One region of the Paenibacillus sp. JNU01 genome, then DNA from elsewhere that is predicted to be linked to it. Evidence: riboswitches for the same ligand, from Rfam matches in the RefSeq annotation. Region 1 holds a riboswitch; each other region holds the start of a gene.
The links. A riboswitch is a leader RNA that binds a small molecule or an ion and turns the genes downstream of it on or off. The one in region 1 is predicted to bind cobalamin.
Positions count from the first base shown of each region.

Region 2: linked by a shared signal. The riboswitch ahead of cobJ (precorrin-3B C(17)-methyltransferase) and the one ahead of nikB (nickel ABC transporter permease) in region 1 are both predicted to bind cobalamin.
Region 3: linked by a shared signal. The riboswitch ahead of NLBNIHML_RS24755 (ABC transporter substrate-binding protein) and the one ahead of nikB (nickel ABC transporter permease) in region 1 are both predicted to bind cobalamin.

Region 1 covers NZ_CP169723.1:4,297,773-4,302,057, forward strand. Annotated here, with positions in the region: gene NLBNIHML_RS18665 (alpha-glucosidase/alpha-galactosidase) at 1-604, opposite strand, end outside; gene NLBNIHML_RS18670 (AraC family ligand binding domain-containing protein) at 809-1,636, shown strand; cobalamin riboswitch at 1,714-1,906, shown strand; gene nikB (nickel ABC transporter permease) at 2,017-3,012, shown strand; gene nikC (nickel transporter permease) at 3,013-3,846, shown strand; gene NLBNIHML_RS18685 (ABC transporter substrate-binding protein) at 3,861-4,285, shown strand, end outside.
Region 2 covers NZ_CP169723.1:3,486,543-3,490,827, reverse strand. Annotated here, with positions in the region: gene NLBNIHML_RS15135 (GerAB/ArcD/ProY family transporter) at 1-1,025, shown strand, start outside; gene NLBNIHML_RS15130 (uroporphyrinogen-III synthase) at 1,156-1,992, shown strand; cobalamin riboswitch at 2,195-2,384, shown strand; gene cobJ (precorrin-3B C(17)-methyltransferase) at 2,788-4,285, shown strand, end outside.
Region 3 covers NZ_CP169723.1:5,689,373-5,693,657, forward strand. Annotated here, with positions in the region: gene cbiB (adenosylcobinamide-phosphate synthase CbiB) at 1-60, shown strand, start outside; gene NLBNIHML_RS24750 (histidine phosphatase family protein) at 51-737, shown strand; cobalamin riboswitch at 884-1,033, shown strand; gene NLBNIHML_RS24755 (ABC transporter substrate-binding protein) at 1,477-2,475, shown strand; gene NLBNIHML_RS24760 (FecCD family ABC transporter permease) at 2,472-3,518, shown strand; gene NLBNIHML_RS24765 (ABC transporter ATP-binding protein) at 3,515-4,285, shown strand, end outside.

The sequences.
Region 1 (4,285 bases):
ACGCCATGTGGTTGATCCCTGCAATTTTAGCAACAACACCTGTCTGATCGATCCCCAGTGCATCAAACAGATGTGGTACACATACCTGCACACTATGACACAAACCTACGGTTTTGATCCCGCCATGCACATTCATGACGTTGGTAAGTACGGCCATTGGGTTGGTGTAATTCAGGAACCATGCATCCGGACAGACTTCCTGCATATCCCGGGCAAAATCCAGCATAACCGGAATCGTCCGCAAGTTACGGAAAATCCCTCCTATTCCGAGTGTATCTGCAATCGTTTGACGCAGTCCGTATTTCTTCGGAATCTCGAAGTCCGTAATGGTACATGGATCATATCCACCGACCTGGATGGCGTTGATGACATATTTGGCTCCGCGCAGTGCTTCCTTACGGTCATGATATACGTTCACGACGCAACGACTTCCAAGTGAACGGGCCAGACTGGTCAGCAAACGCTCGGAATCGCTCAAACGTTCAGCATCGATATCAAACAATGCCAATTCAAAGTCCTGCAGTGCTTCGGTCATCATGACATCACCCAATACATTTTTGACAAAGACGGTGCTTCCCGCACCGAGAAACGTAATTTTGTTCATCTTAAATTCAGCCTCCCTGAAAAATGTTGTACCCCAACTATAGGCCGATTCGGCACATATAACTATGGCTCAACCCCTCTCAAACATGGCATAATCCCATTTTTGTTTCCGTTTTCAACTAATATTTATGTTCTTTAGCTGTTATAATTTAATTAGGCATATAGATGGTGAGCCTCGGAAGGAAACAAGAAGGGAGGGCATAAAATGAGAAAAATAGAGATGAATGTGGTAGCCACGGACTGGACACAGATGGAACTGGTCTTGTTGTTCTTCGGGTGGGAGGCGTGTGAACCCGCCCATTATTGGGGACCGGGTGTACGTGATTCCTATATTGTGCATTACATCCATGAAGGACGGGGCATCGTGTACATGGGGGACCAGGAATACAAGCTTAGCGAGGGACAGGGTTTTATCATTTTCCCGGATACGCTTATTCATTATGAGGCAGATCCCAAGGAGCCCTGGACGTATTCGTGGTTCGGCTTCAAAGGTGTACAAGCCAAAGCATTCATGCAACGTGCCCAACTGAGCCCGGAGCGCCCGATATATGATGTCCATGATACGATTACGATGGAACAGTTGTATACGGAGATGGTCCAAGCTTCCACGCGACCGGAAGGTGATGTGTTGAACCAGAGTCTCTTGTACCGCTTGATGGCAGAATTAATCTCTTCTTCACCTGTGAAGGAAGAGGTCGGGCAGCTCCTTTCAAACAAAGAAACATACATCCGGCAGGCGGTGCAATTTATGGAGAACAGGTACAGTCAGCGAACTTCCATACTGGATATTGCCCAAGCCGTGGGGCTGGATCGCACGTATCTATCGGGATTATTCAAAGAGCGATATGGCATGTCGCTACAGTCATTTTTTCTGGAGTACCGTATGAATCGTGCTGCCCAACTTCTTCAGAATCCAGGGCTGTCGGTCAGTGAAGTGGCCCATTCTGTCGGTTATACGGACCCATTATTGTTTTCCAAGATGTTTAAGCGTGTGACGGGCGTATCTCCGAAGGGGTCGAGAATTCGCGATTAGACGCACCTAGTGTTTCAAATTTGAAAGAAAAGTTTTGATCATTAAACGTTGTCCCGCTATACTGATACAGAAGTGTAATTGAATATGTGGAACTTGGTGCTTTGCCCGTCAGGGTGGAAGCTTAATAGGGAAGTCCGGTGTAATACCGGCGCGGTCCCGCCACTGTAACAGAGGAGTCAGGTAGCGATAATCCACTGGTTTAGACCGGGAAGGAGCTGCAAGTGACGATGATTCTGGAGCCAGGAGACCTGCCAGGTTTAACAAACACAGTAGTACCCTACGGGAGATAGGAAGGTGTTTAGAGAGCATGATTTTTTCTGAAAATCTGTTTGTTTAAGGCGTCCTCATCCAGTAACACGGAGAGGGACGCTTTTTTTGTTATGAACGAAGAACATCATGGCACATACATAGAGTTTTGGGGAAGGACGTTAGAGCAATTGAGCAGATATATCGTTAAACGATTATTACAACTGGTAGTTGTGTTGTTCGGCATCACGTTCCTGACGTTCCTGCTAACCTACCTGTCTCCTGGAGATCCAGCCAGACTTATGCTTATGTCTACAGGGGTAACGCCATCCGATGAGCTGGTCAGGCAGGTGAGGTCTGAGCTTGGATTGAATGAGCCTTTTTTCTACCGATACGGGACATGGTTGGGACAGGTGGTAACTGGAGACTTCGGTACATCATATAAATACAATCGTCCAGTACTGGACGTGCTGATGGCACGGCTCCCGGCAACGCTTTGGCTAACAGGAAGCGCTATGCTTCTGGTTATTCTGGTTTCCTTTCCACTGGGGATGCTGTCGGCTGTCTACCGTAACCAATGGCTTGATCACGTCATTCGTCTGTTCTCTTTTGCCGGATTATCGATGCCCAGCTTCTGGTTAGGTATGTTACTCATGTTGGTCTTCGGTGTACAACTGAAGCTGCTGCCAGTAATGGGCAACTCCGGATGGTACAGCCTGATTCTGCCTGCATGTACTCTCGCGATTCCACTTGTTGCCCAGTACAGCAGACAGATTCGTGCGATCCTGCTTGAGGAGACAAGCCAGAACTATGTGATCGGAGCCAGATCCAGAGGTGTGAAGGAATCGATCATTATTTTGCGTCATATTCTTCCCAATGCCCTGCTGCCGATCGTTACCCTTATGGGTATGACAACAGGTGCTTTGTTAGGTGGTGCAGCGATTGTGGAAAGTTTATTTGTGTGGCCGGGTGTTGGACAGATGGCTGTAGATGCGATTTTCACAAGGGATTATCCGCTGATTCAGGGATATGTCATCTGGATGGCGATCATATATGTCACCCTGAATCTGCTGGTTGATGTATGGACTCATCTTCGTGATCCCCGAATCCGACTGGAAGTGGATATATAGATGAGAGCCTTCAGACTGGTATTACTGCAGAATCGCTGGTTCACCTTCCTGCTGTCTCTGACCGCCTTCTGGATTATTCTTGCCATGGTTGCACCGCTGCTTGCACCACACGACCCACTTGCAACGAACTTTGCCAAAGTATTGCACCCATCCAGCATTGAATATCCCCTTGGAACCGATCAGCTGGGTCGATGTGTATTATCTCGTCTTCTGTACGGTGCTCGTACCTCGCTGCTGCTCACCTTTATGATGATTGGCATCGTGTTTGTGCTAGGTGTAGCGATTGGAGTCATCGCCGGTTTCGCTCGGGGGGTAACGGATATGGTGCTCATGCGCCTGTCTGATACCTTAATGGCATTTCCGGGCCTGATTTTTGCGATCGCTGTGGTGGGGATGCTTGGGCCGGGATTGTTCAATACAGTGCTGGCACTGTCGGTTGTCTGGTGGGCGAAGTATGCAAGGATGGCCAGAAGCCTGGTGATTTCCCTTCAGCAAAAGGAATATGTGGCTGCCGCTGCTTTCAGCGGAGCACGTAAGATACAGATCATTGGCAGGACGATCCTGCCTAATATGATGTCTCCAATCATCGTCATGGCGATGATGGATGTGGGTGGTATGATGCTGTCGATCTCGGGGTTGTCCTTTCTTGGGCTTGGCGCGCAGCCACCGAACCCCGAGTGGGGGGCCATGTTAAATGAAGGCAGAAGATATCTGCAGACTGCACCATGGCTTTTAATATATCCGGGTCTGGCGATATTCAGCACCGTCATTATTTTTAATTTACTGGGAGACAGTCTGCGAGATGTGCTTGATCCCAAGAAAAATACAGCTTAACTGGAGGAACCGGAATGAAGGGGAATTTTCAAAAATCAATGTTGCTCACCATCGTATCCATGTTCGTTGTGTTCTTGCTTGCAGCTTGCGGCACTGCCAATAATCCATCGACCTCGTCTGGTGCAACGGAGAAGTCAGCGGCTACGGACAAGGGTACGACAAGTGCACTGACTCATCTGAATGTGGCCCTGTTCTGGCTTGGCAGCAGTCTGGACCCGGCAGAAGAATGGAATGGCTGGACGCTGACGCGTGCAGCGATTGGGGAGACACTGATCCAGTTTGACGAGAATATGAAGCTGGTCCCTAAAATTGCAGATACTTGGGAACGAGTGGATGACACGACTTGGCACTTTCATATTCGGGAAGGTGTAACTTTTCATAACGGAAATAAGGTAACTGCCGACGCAGTGAAAACATCGATTGAACGCTCCATTGAGTT
Region 2 (4,285 bases), 810 kb from region 1:
AGCGGAGGTTTCCGAATCAGGATCTATTTGAGGCCCTTGCTGACCGATTCCCCTTTATGGGAAGGCTCGCAGGTGTAATGTACGTTTTGTTTTTTTTCTTCATATTCGCAAGAGATATCCGATTGATTGGTGATTATGTAAGTATAACTTTATTAGAGACGACACCGATTTCCATCGTTGTATTGTCACTTATGATTATGGCGGTATTTATCGTCCGAGGTGGGCTTGGTTCGTTGATTGGAATGTCGGAACTCTATGTTACCCTGTTCCTGTTGAACTCTCTCATTGTGCCTTTCATGCTTATCCAGCAGATCAATATGGAGAATCTGATGCCTTATTTTCATGTGGATGTTGCAGGAGTAGGTAAGGGGAGTTGGTACATATTTTCTTTTTACGGAGAGATGATCGCACTGCCTTTTGTCGTTAAGGGCAGTGACTTTCGCTTCAAGTCTGTGTTATGGGGCATTATCATCTCGGGATTGCTGATGATACTGATTCTTGTGGAAACCATTACATCGATAGGTGTGCCTATTGCGTCCAGGCTGGTATACCCTTCTTATGAGCTGGCAAGACAGTTGCAAATAAGTGATTTCCTGGATCGGTTTGATCTGGCGCTGGCAGCGGCGACCCTGCCTACCATGATTACCAAAATTGCATTTGATCTGTACTTTGTCTGTTGGGGACTGAAGCGAATGATTCCGAACGTATCGGGAAAGGTCATGACTGGCCCTGTGGCGCTGTTAGGATTCGTATGTGCCTTTTGGTTCTTCAAGAACGCAATTCAGCTGTATCGGTTTACTCGGGAATGGACATGGATTGCCATTGTTTTTGAAGTACTGTTCCCGATTGTGCTGTTTCTTTTCCTTCGTCCTCGCAAAAAGGATAAAAAAGAATCTGCCCACCAGAAATCGGGAGAGCAGTCCAAGAAAGAGAAGCATGAACAGGGACAAGAATCCACTGATTCGGAGAAGAACGGGGAGAAAAGAAGGCAGGATCGTCATGGGGGAGAACTCCAACCTTCCTGATACATTCCATCAAAAATCCTTATAGATGAACGGGCAAAAATAGGGTAAGCACAGTTTCGCTTCACAGAAGTACCCTGTATACTGTAGTCAGACTGATGAACATTCGGCTGGACTAACGGGGGGAACATGAATGGCTCAACATTTGGCAGGTGTGCGTGTAGCATTGACAGGACCACGAAAATCGAAAGAGATGTCCATACTGGTTGAAAAAATGGGGGGAATCCCGCTTGTGCGACCGGCACAGGGGACGGTATTCCTGGATGATCGGAGTATCAGAGATGGGCTGGTATCCTGGATCTCAGACCCGCCAGACTGGGCGGTGTTAACGACGGGTATGGGATTGGATGCATTGTTTGAAATGGCTGAGGATATGGAAATCGCGGGACAATTTTTGGATGTATTATCGGATTCCTCCATTGCAGCGAGGGGATACAAGACGGTGAATGCGCTCAAGAAGCGCAGATTAACGCCCCTGGTACGGGATGATGACGGTAGCACGGACGGGCTCATTCGAGAATTCGCCCCCCATGATCTCGCAGGGAAAAAGGTCATATTACAGCTTCATGGGGAGACAGCTCCCAAACTCGTTGCATGGTTGGAAGAACAAGGTGCAATCGTCAGACAAGTGCTCCCTTACCGCCATGTACCGCCGGAAGATGCAGAGCTTGAACAGCTGTTGAATGAAATTCTAAAGTTCGAGATAGATGCTGTTGCGTTCACAAGTGGACCCCAGGTCAGATTTCTAACGCAATATGCGGCCTCCAAGGACAAGCTTGAGCCGTTGCTTGCCGCTTTCAGACAAGGCGTAATTCCTGCATCCGTAGGTAAAGTTACAGCAAACTCCATGCGTGAAGAAGGCATTGAGGCGCTGGTCATTCCGGAGGAAGAGAAGATGGGTGCACTCATCGTTGAACTTGGACGTTACTTTTCCGCAGGGCGTGCAGACAAGGTTGGCGGTCAGCAATAAAGGTTGAGTCGTTAACAGAAACGAACTCAATGCAAGGGTTGTTGTTGGATGGTTATAACGAATGGGATATGCATAGGTTATTCCGGGTTCTGATCCGATTTTTGGATCAGGACTTTTTTCTGTTTTGTCTGAAAATAGAAGAATGGATAAGTATCATAAGCATGGACATTATTTCCTGCACGGTGTTATTATGAAAACAATATTGAATGAAAACAAGCAAGGTGCTCTTGCGTGCAGCAAGAGGTAACAGGGAATCGGGTGAAAGTCCCGAGCGGTCCCGCCACTGTAATGGTGAAGCCCTTTTTGATCCAAGTCACTCGGAAAGCCGGGGAAGACAGAAAAGGAAGCTGATGATCCAAAGCCAGGAGACCTACCTTGCATGTGTCACCAAACCCTTCGCGGAAAGGAGTGGTGTACGAAGAATCAGGAATTGGGCGAACAATCGGTTCGCCCGGCTGGCCCCTCCAGGCCACATAGTCACAGGACTACCCTTCGGGAGTCTGGGGCTGTGTTCTTGAGTGTACGTACATGCGTATCCCATCCGTTACAAGGATGGGATTTTTTTGTTTTTTTAGATAAATGCACATCCTTGCGATACCTACCCTGTGTCGGGAAATTGCAGGTAGAGGAATAGATTAGTTGGATCATAACGGTTGATGTAAGAGCCTTGTTCGATAGTCTGAGTAAACAGAGCTGACGAGTTGAACATGCAGTACAGCGGGGGAGAAGGTCGGCATAGCCGCCCTTCTTCACTGTTTAGATCAGTACGACAAGTGTGATGAAGGAGGAGAAATCATGCAAGATCAAGGCAAGCTGCTGATTATCGGGTTCGGCCCGGGAGCAATGGAACATATCACCAAGCGGGCACTCGAAGCACTTCAGGAGAGTGAGGTAATTATCGGATACAACACGTATGTGGATCTTATTCGCCCTCTGTTGAACGGGCAAGCGATTGTACGTACAGGCATGACGGAGGAAGTAAGCCGTGCACAAGAAGCGGTTCGACAGGCGGAGATGGGCAAAATTGTTGCCGTAATTTCCAGCGGTGACGCAGGTGTGTATGGTATGGCTGGACTGGTGTACGAGGTGCTGATGGAGCAAGGTTGGAAGCCGGATACGGGTGTTGCCGTCGAGGTTATTCCGGGCGTATCGGCCATTCAGTCCTGTGCATCACTGCTGGGTGCCCCTGTCATGCATGATGCATGTACAATCAGCCTTAGTGATCACCTTACGCCGTGGGAGACCATTATTCGCCGGGTTGAAGCCGCAGCTTCTGCTGATTTTGTCATTGCCCTGTACAATCCGCGCAGTGGACGGCGCACACGCCAGATCGTGGAGACACAGGAAATGATCCTGCGTTATCGTGACCCACAGACCCCCGTAGGTCTGGTGAAAAGTGCATACCGTGAGCGTCAGGACGTTGTCATGACCACACTGGAGGATATGCTGAATCATGATATCGGCATGCTGACGACCGTGATTATCGGCAACTCCTCGACCATGATGTACGAAGGACTCATGGTCACCCCCCGCGGGTATCAGCGGAAATATACGCTGAATACCGCGGAACAGTCGCTCAGACCTCATGAGCGACTACGCACGGAAGCCGAGCCATGGTCGCTCGGCGCAAGGGAAGCCCGCGCTGCCGCCTCCGGCGAGGCAGCGGGCGAGAGCGCGGCCAGCGCTGCATCGGCCGCGCAGCCACAGGCGAAGCCAGCCCTGCGCGGCGCGAGCGCCGGAGCGGGCACGGCTCCGCAAGGGCAGCCGCCCGCTGGCGCGGTGGCAGCTGCCACTACGCCTGCGGCAAGCTCGGCGAGCGGCGCTGGCACCGCCGTGCTTGCCGGCGAGCGACCTGCGCCCGTTGCGGCAGAGGCCGCTCCGGGCCGAGTCGCAGAAGCGCCACGCGCCAGCGCAGCTGCGCTGGCCGCGGAGGCGCTGACACGGCTCGCGGCAGGCGGCGCGCTCGCGGGCGAATCGGCGAGCCGCTGGCTGAATACAGCAGCGCCGAGCCGAGAAGCAAGTGCATCGCAGGCCGCGACCGCAACGGCGGTACGCACCGCGCCCGAGCCTGGGCGTAAGGCGCCGCTGTTCGAAGTCGGCGTGTCGCCCGGCGTGGGCAACAAAAAATTCACCGCAGCCCAGATGGCGCTGCTGGCGCAGTGTGCAAGTGAAGATGGCGAACTGGAGTACACGCCGGAGCACCAGATTATTCTGAGAGTGCCGACATTTGAACCGGACTCGCTGGTTGAAGAGCTGCGTGCAGCGAATTTTATCGTTGTACCGATTGGTGATG
Region 3 (4,285 bases), 1.4 Mb from region 1:
CTTTGTGTGTTAATATCGCTGGGTGGCTGGCTGGCAGGAGGGATGCTGTTATGGCCCTAAATGAGGGGGATGCAGGCAAGGACATACATACGGATCAACCGGCTTCAATGAAAAGAAACATTCTGTGGGTCCGTCACGGGACAACGCTATGGAATGTGGAAAAAAGATACCTGGGGCATACCGACATCGGTCTGCTGCCAGATGCCAAAGAAGAACTGGCTCCGCTTCATGAACAATTGAGCCGTGTTTCGTGGCACGAGGTATATTGCAGTGATCTGCTGCGCTGCCGACAGACGCTGGAACAGATTCTTCCTGATGCCAGCGGAGAGGTGAAGTTCGATTCGCGTCTGCGTGAAATTGATTTTGGACAGTGGGAAGGGCTAACGTATGAGCAGCTCAAGGATAACCCTGAGTACCGAAACTGGATTGATGCGCCGCAGAAGGTCACTCCGCCTGATGGGGAATCGTGGCAGGAGTTTACGGGACGGTTGGATTCCTTTCTCCAAGAGATGTTGTTGGAGGGTCGTCCTTCGATGCACGTTGATGAGGGGCGCGAGTCAACCATAGTTGTGGTTACGCATGGTGGTGTCATCCGGTATGCCTTGTCCCGTCTGATTGCCGGGCTTGGATTCTGGGATACACATGTTGTCCCGGGACAGGCGATTCAGGTTCAGCTTGATCAACAGGGGAATGAGTGGTTTGGCAGCAGAGTGACTTTTCCGCCGATCGGGTTGTAAGGATGTACAATATACCCTATAATCACAACAGAAGTGTGACTTCAGCATGGATACAGATACGGTGCAGGCTGTGAAGCCTAATGCGTATATAACATGTAGAAATTACATGACAATGATATACCATATCAGCGACCAAGGGTCCCGCGTGTGAAGGCTATGTTCATGGCAGATTAGTACGAGTCGTGAAACACACAAGGGTGAAATGGGGAAGCCGGTGCAAATCCGGCACGGTCCCGCCACTGTAAAACAGGATGATTCCTGTAAGTCAGGTTACCTGCCCTGGACGTACAAACCGGTGTTCCTTCGAGGAAAGGACAGCGTTTCGGGCAATTCTATGCGCATGGACAACCTTTGGTTGAACATGTACAGATCGCCATATGCGAGACGTCATCCCTGATCCTGGACGTATGGATTGGGGATTTTTTATTGTTCATGTAAAAGAACCGAACTTTTACACGTTAACGAAGAGTGCAGAACCGATCTGAAGAAACGAAGTGTTCGCTTAAAGCTTTCTACAAGAAAGCTACATTGGAAGCATACGCTTATCCCCGGATTTTCCCTTTCGAAAAGGGAATCAAACAAATCTGGGGATAACAGCGATCGGAAGATGGTACTGCAATCGGAGTGGATTTGTGTAAAATTGATGGGTTTAACTTGTACAGGAACACCAAGGCATGGGAGCAGGAGTTTGAGCACGATGCAAGAAAATAGCACAAATAGAGAAGGGGAGAATAACAGAATGAATTTCAAGAATTGGAAAAGCGTAGCGTCCCTGCTAAGTGCAGCGGCACTCGTACTGGCTTTGGCCGGATGTGGCAATGCAACAACGAACGAGGGCACAGGTACTTCACAGCAACCGGCACAGGAGCAGTCCGAAGGCCAGGCGCAGACGGACCTCAAAACACAATATCCACTGACCGTTACGGATGCAACGGGTGAGTCTTTCACTTTTGAAAAGGCGCCAGCCAAAATTGTATCCGTGTCTCCGGCTGAGACGGAATCCCTGTTTGCCCTTGGATTGGACGATCAAATCGTTGGTGTATCCGACTATGACGATTATCCGGAAGCAGCAACAACCAAAGCGAAAATGGGTGGCATCACCAAGCCCAACGAAGAGTCCATCATTGCATCTGAAGCCGACATCGTCTTCACAGGAATCTCGATGAGCGAGGATGCCGTGAAGAAGCTGCGCGAGTTGGGTATTACCATTTTCAAAACGGATCCTAAATCCATTGACGATGTGATGAACAATATCGAAACCTTCGGTAAAATCACCGATCATCAGGAAAAAGCACAAGAAATCATCACTCAGATGAAACAGGACGTGACGGATGTAACCGAAGCGGTGAAGGCAGTTAAACCGGAAGAGAAGAAAAAAGTATACGTTGAATTCTCCCCAGGTTGGTCGGTAGGTAAAGGTGAGTTCATGGACGAACTGATCACTGTAGCCGGAGGAACCAATATCGCTTCAAACGAAAAAGGCTGGTACCAAATCAATGAAGAAAACGTGATTGCCTCCAACCCGGATGTGATCCTGTATGCCAACGATGTAATTGACGAAAACTCCAAAACACTGGATCAGATCATCAAGGCGCGCAGCGGCTGGGATCAAATTACGGCTGTGAAAAATGACGCGGTTATTGGCCTGGATGCCAACCTGTTGAGCCGTCCGGGTCCACGGGTAACTCAAGGGTTGAAAGAAGTAGCCAAAGCGATCTACCCTGACTTGTTCCAATGAGTAAAAAGCTGATCCTGTTCGGAACGACGGGCATGGTGCTGCTGGTGCTCACCGTGCTCATCTGCACGGGCATTGGTTCAGTAGCTTTGCCAATTCGGGATATTGCAGGCATCCTGATTCACAAAATTCCCTGGGTGGGCGACTGGATAACACCGGATTGGAATAAGCCAGCTGAACAGATTATCTGGAAAGTCCGTTTTCCGCGTGTACTGCTTGCTGTGCTCGTGGGGGCTTCACTGGCCATTGCGGGTGCGGGCTTCCAGGGTGTGCTGCGTAATCCGCTGGCCGATCCGTTTACACTCGGTGTATCATCCGGTGCATCGGTAGGGGCTGCTTTCCTGATTTTCTTCGGATTGCAGTACGCACTGATCGGGATTTGGACGTTACCTTTGATTGCGTTTTTGACGGGTGTAATCACGTTATGGTTTGTGATGGCACTGGCTCGTGAAGGGCGTAAAATACCAACACACAGCCTCATTCTGGCTGGTGTGGTTATGCAAAGTTTCCTGGGCGCAGTTGTTTCCTTCCTGTCGACCATGTCGAAACAGACGATTAATGAAATTATATACTGGACGATGGGAAGTCTGGCATTACGCGGGTGGTCGTATACGGCCATCCTTTTCCCGTATTTTTTGCTGGGGCTGGTCTTTCTCTGGAGCCGGGCACGTTCGTTGAATGTGCTTGCGCTGGGAGAACGTCAAGCGGCACATATCGGGATTGGCGTGGACAGGCTTAAGCTGTCCGTGCTGGCAGTCGGTACACTGCTGACCGCAGGGGCTGTCTCGGTATCCGGTGTCATCGGATTTGTCGGATTGGTGATCCCGCATATGTTGCGGCTGCTGGTGGGGCCGGATTATCGACTGCTGGTACCTTTGTCTGCCATTGGTGGAGCGATCTTCATGGTGTGGGCCGATACCATCGCAAGGTCGTTGCTGGCGCCCACTGAAATTCCACTCGGGGTGGTCACCGCCTTTGTTGGTGCGCCGTTCTTTGCTTACCTGCTGCACCGGAACAAAAAGTTGCAGAAGGGGATGATGCCATGAATTCCAGTACCAGTTCGAACTCAACTTCACTTATTTCCATTAAGGGAGCTGGGAAGTCATATGGTGATCATCAGGCATTGCGCAGTGTAGACTGGCATGTTGGTGAAGGTGACTGGTGGGGAGTTGTCGGTCCAAACGGTAGCGGCAAGTCCACCCTGATCCAGCTTATTGCCGGAACGGAACAGTTAAGCGAAGGTCAGATCCGTATCGATGGTCGAGATATCAGCTCATACAGCCGTAAGGACCTGTCACGCATGATCGCTGTATTGCAGCAGGACGGCTTGCCAGCCATCTCTTATCCTGTACGGGACGTGGTGGAGATGGGGCGATATCCGTACCAGAACTGGCTGGGGCGGGAAGTGGGTGATGGGGCACTTGTGGTAGACAGGGTGCTCGAAGACTTGGGATTGACGGAGCTCGCGGACAGACCGCTGGATGCACTCAGCGGCGGACAACGGCAGCGGGTCGCACTAGCGAAAGTCATGGCTCAGGAGCCGCGGTTGCTGCTGCTGGACGAGCCGACTACGTTCCTGGATATTAAGTATCAATTGCAATTCATGGAATTGTTATCGGCCTGGCGACAGAGAAACAACATTACGATTGTGGCTGTGCTGCATGATCTGAATCTCGCCGCGTTATTTTGCGATCATATTCTGGCGCTGCGTGAGGGCGTGGCGGTGGGAAAGGGCACACCTCATACGTTAATCAACGATGAGAATATTCAGGACATATTTCGCGTCAAACCCGCAATTGTCTCCCATCCCGAC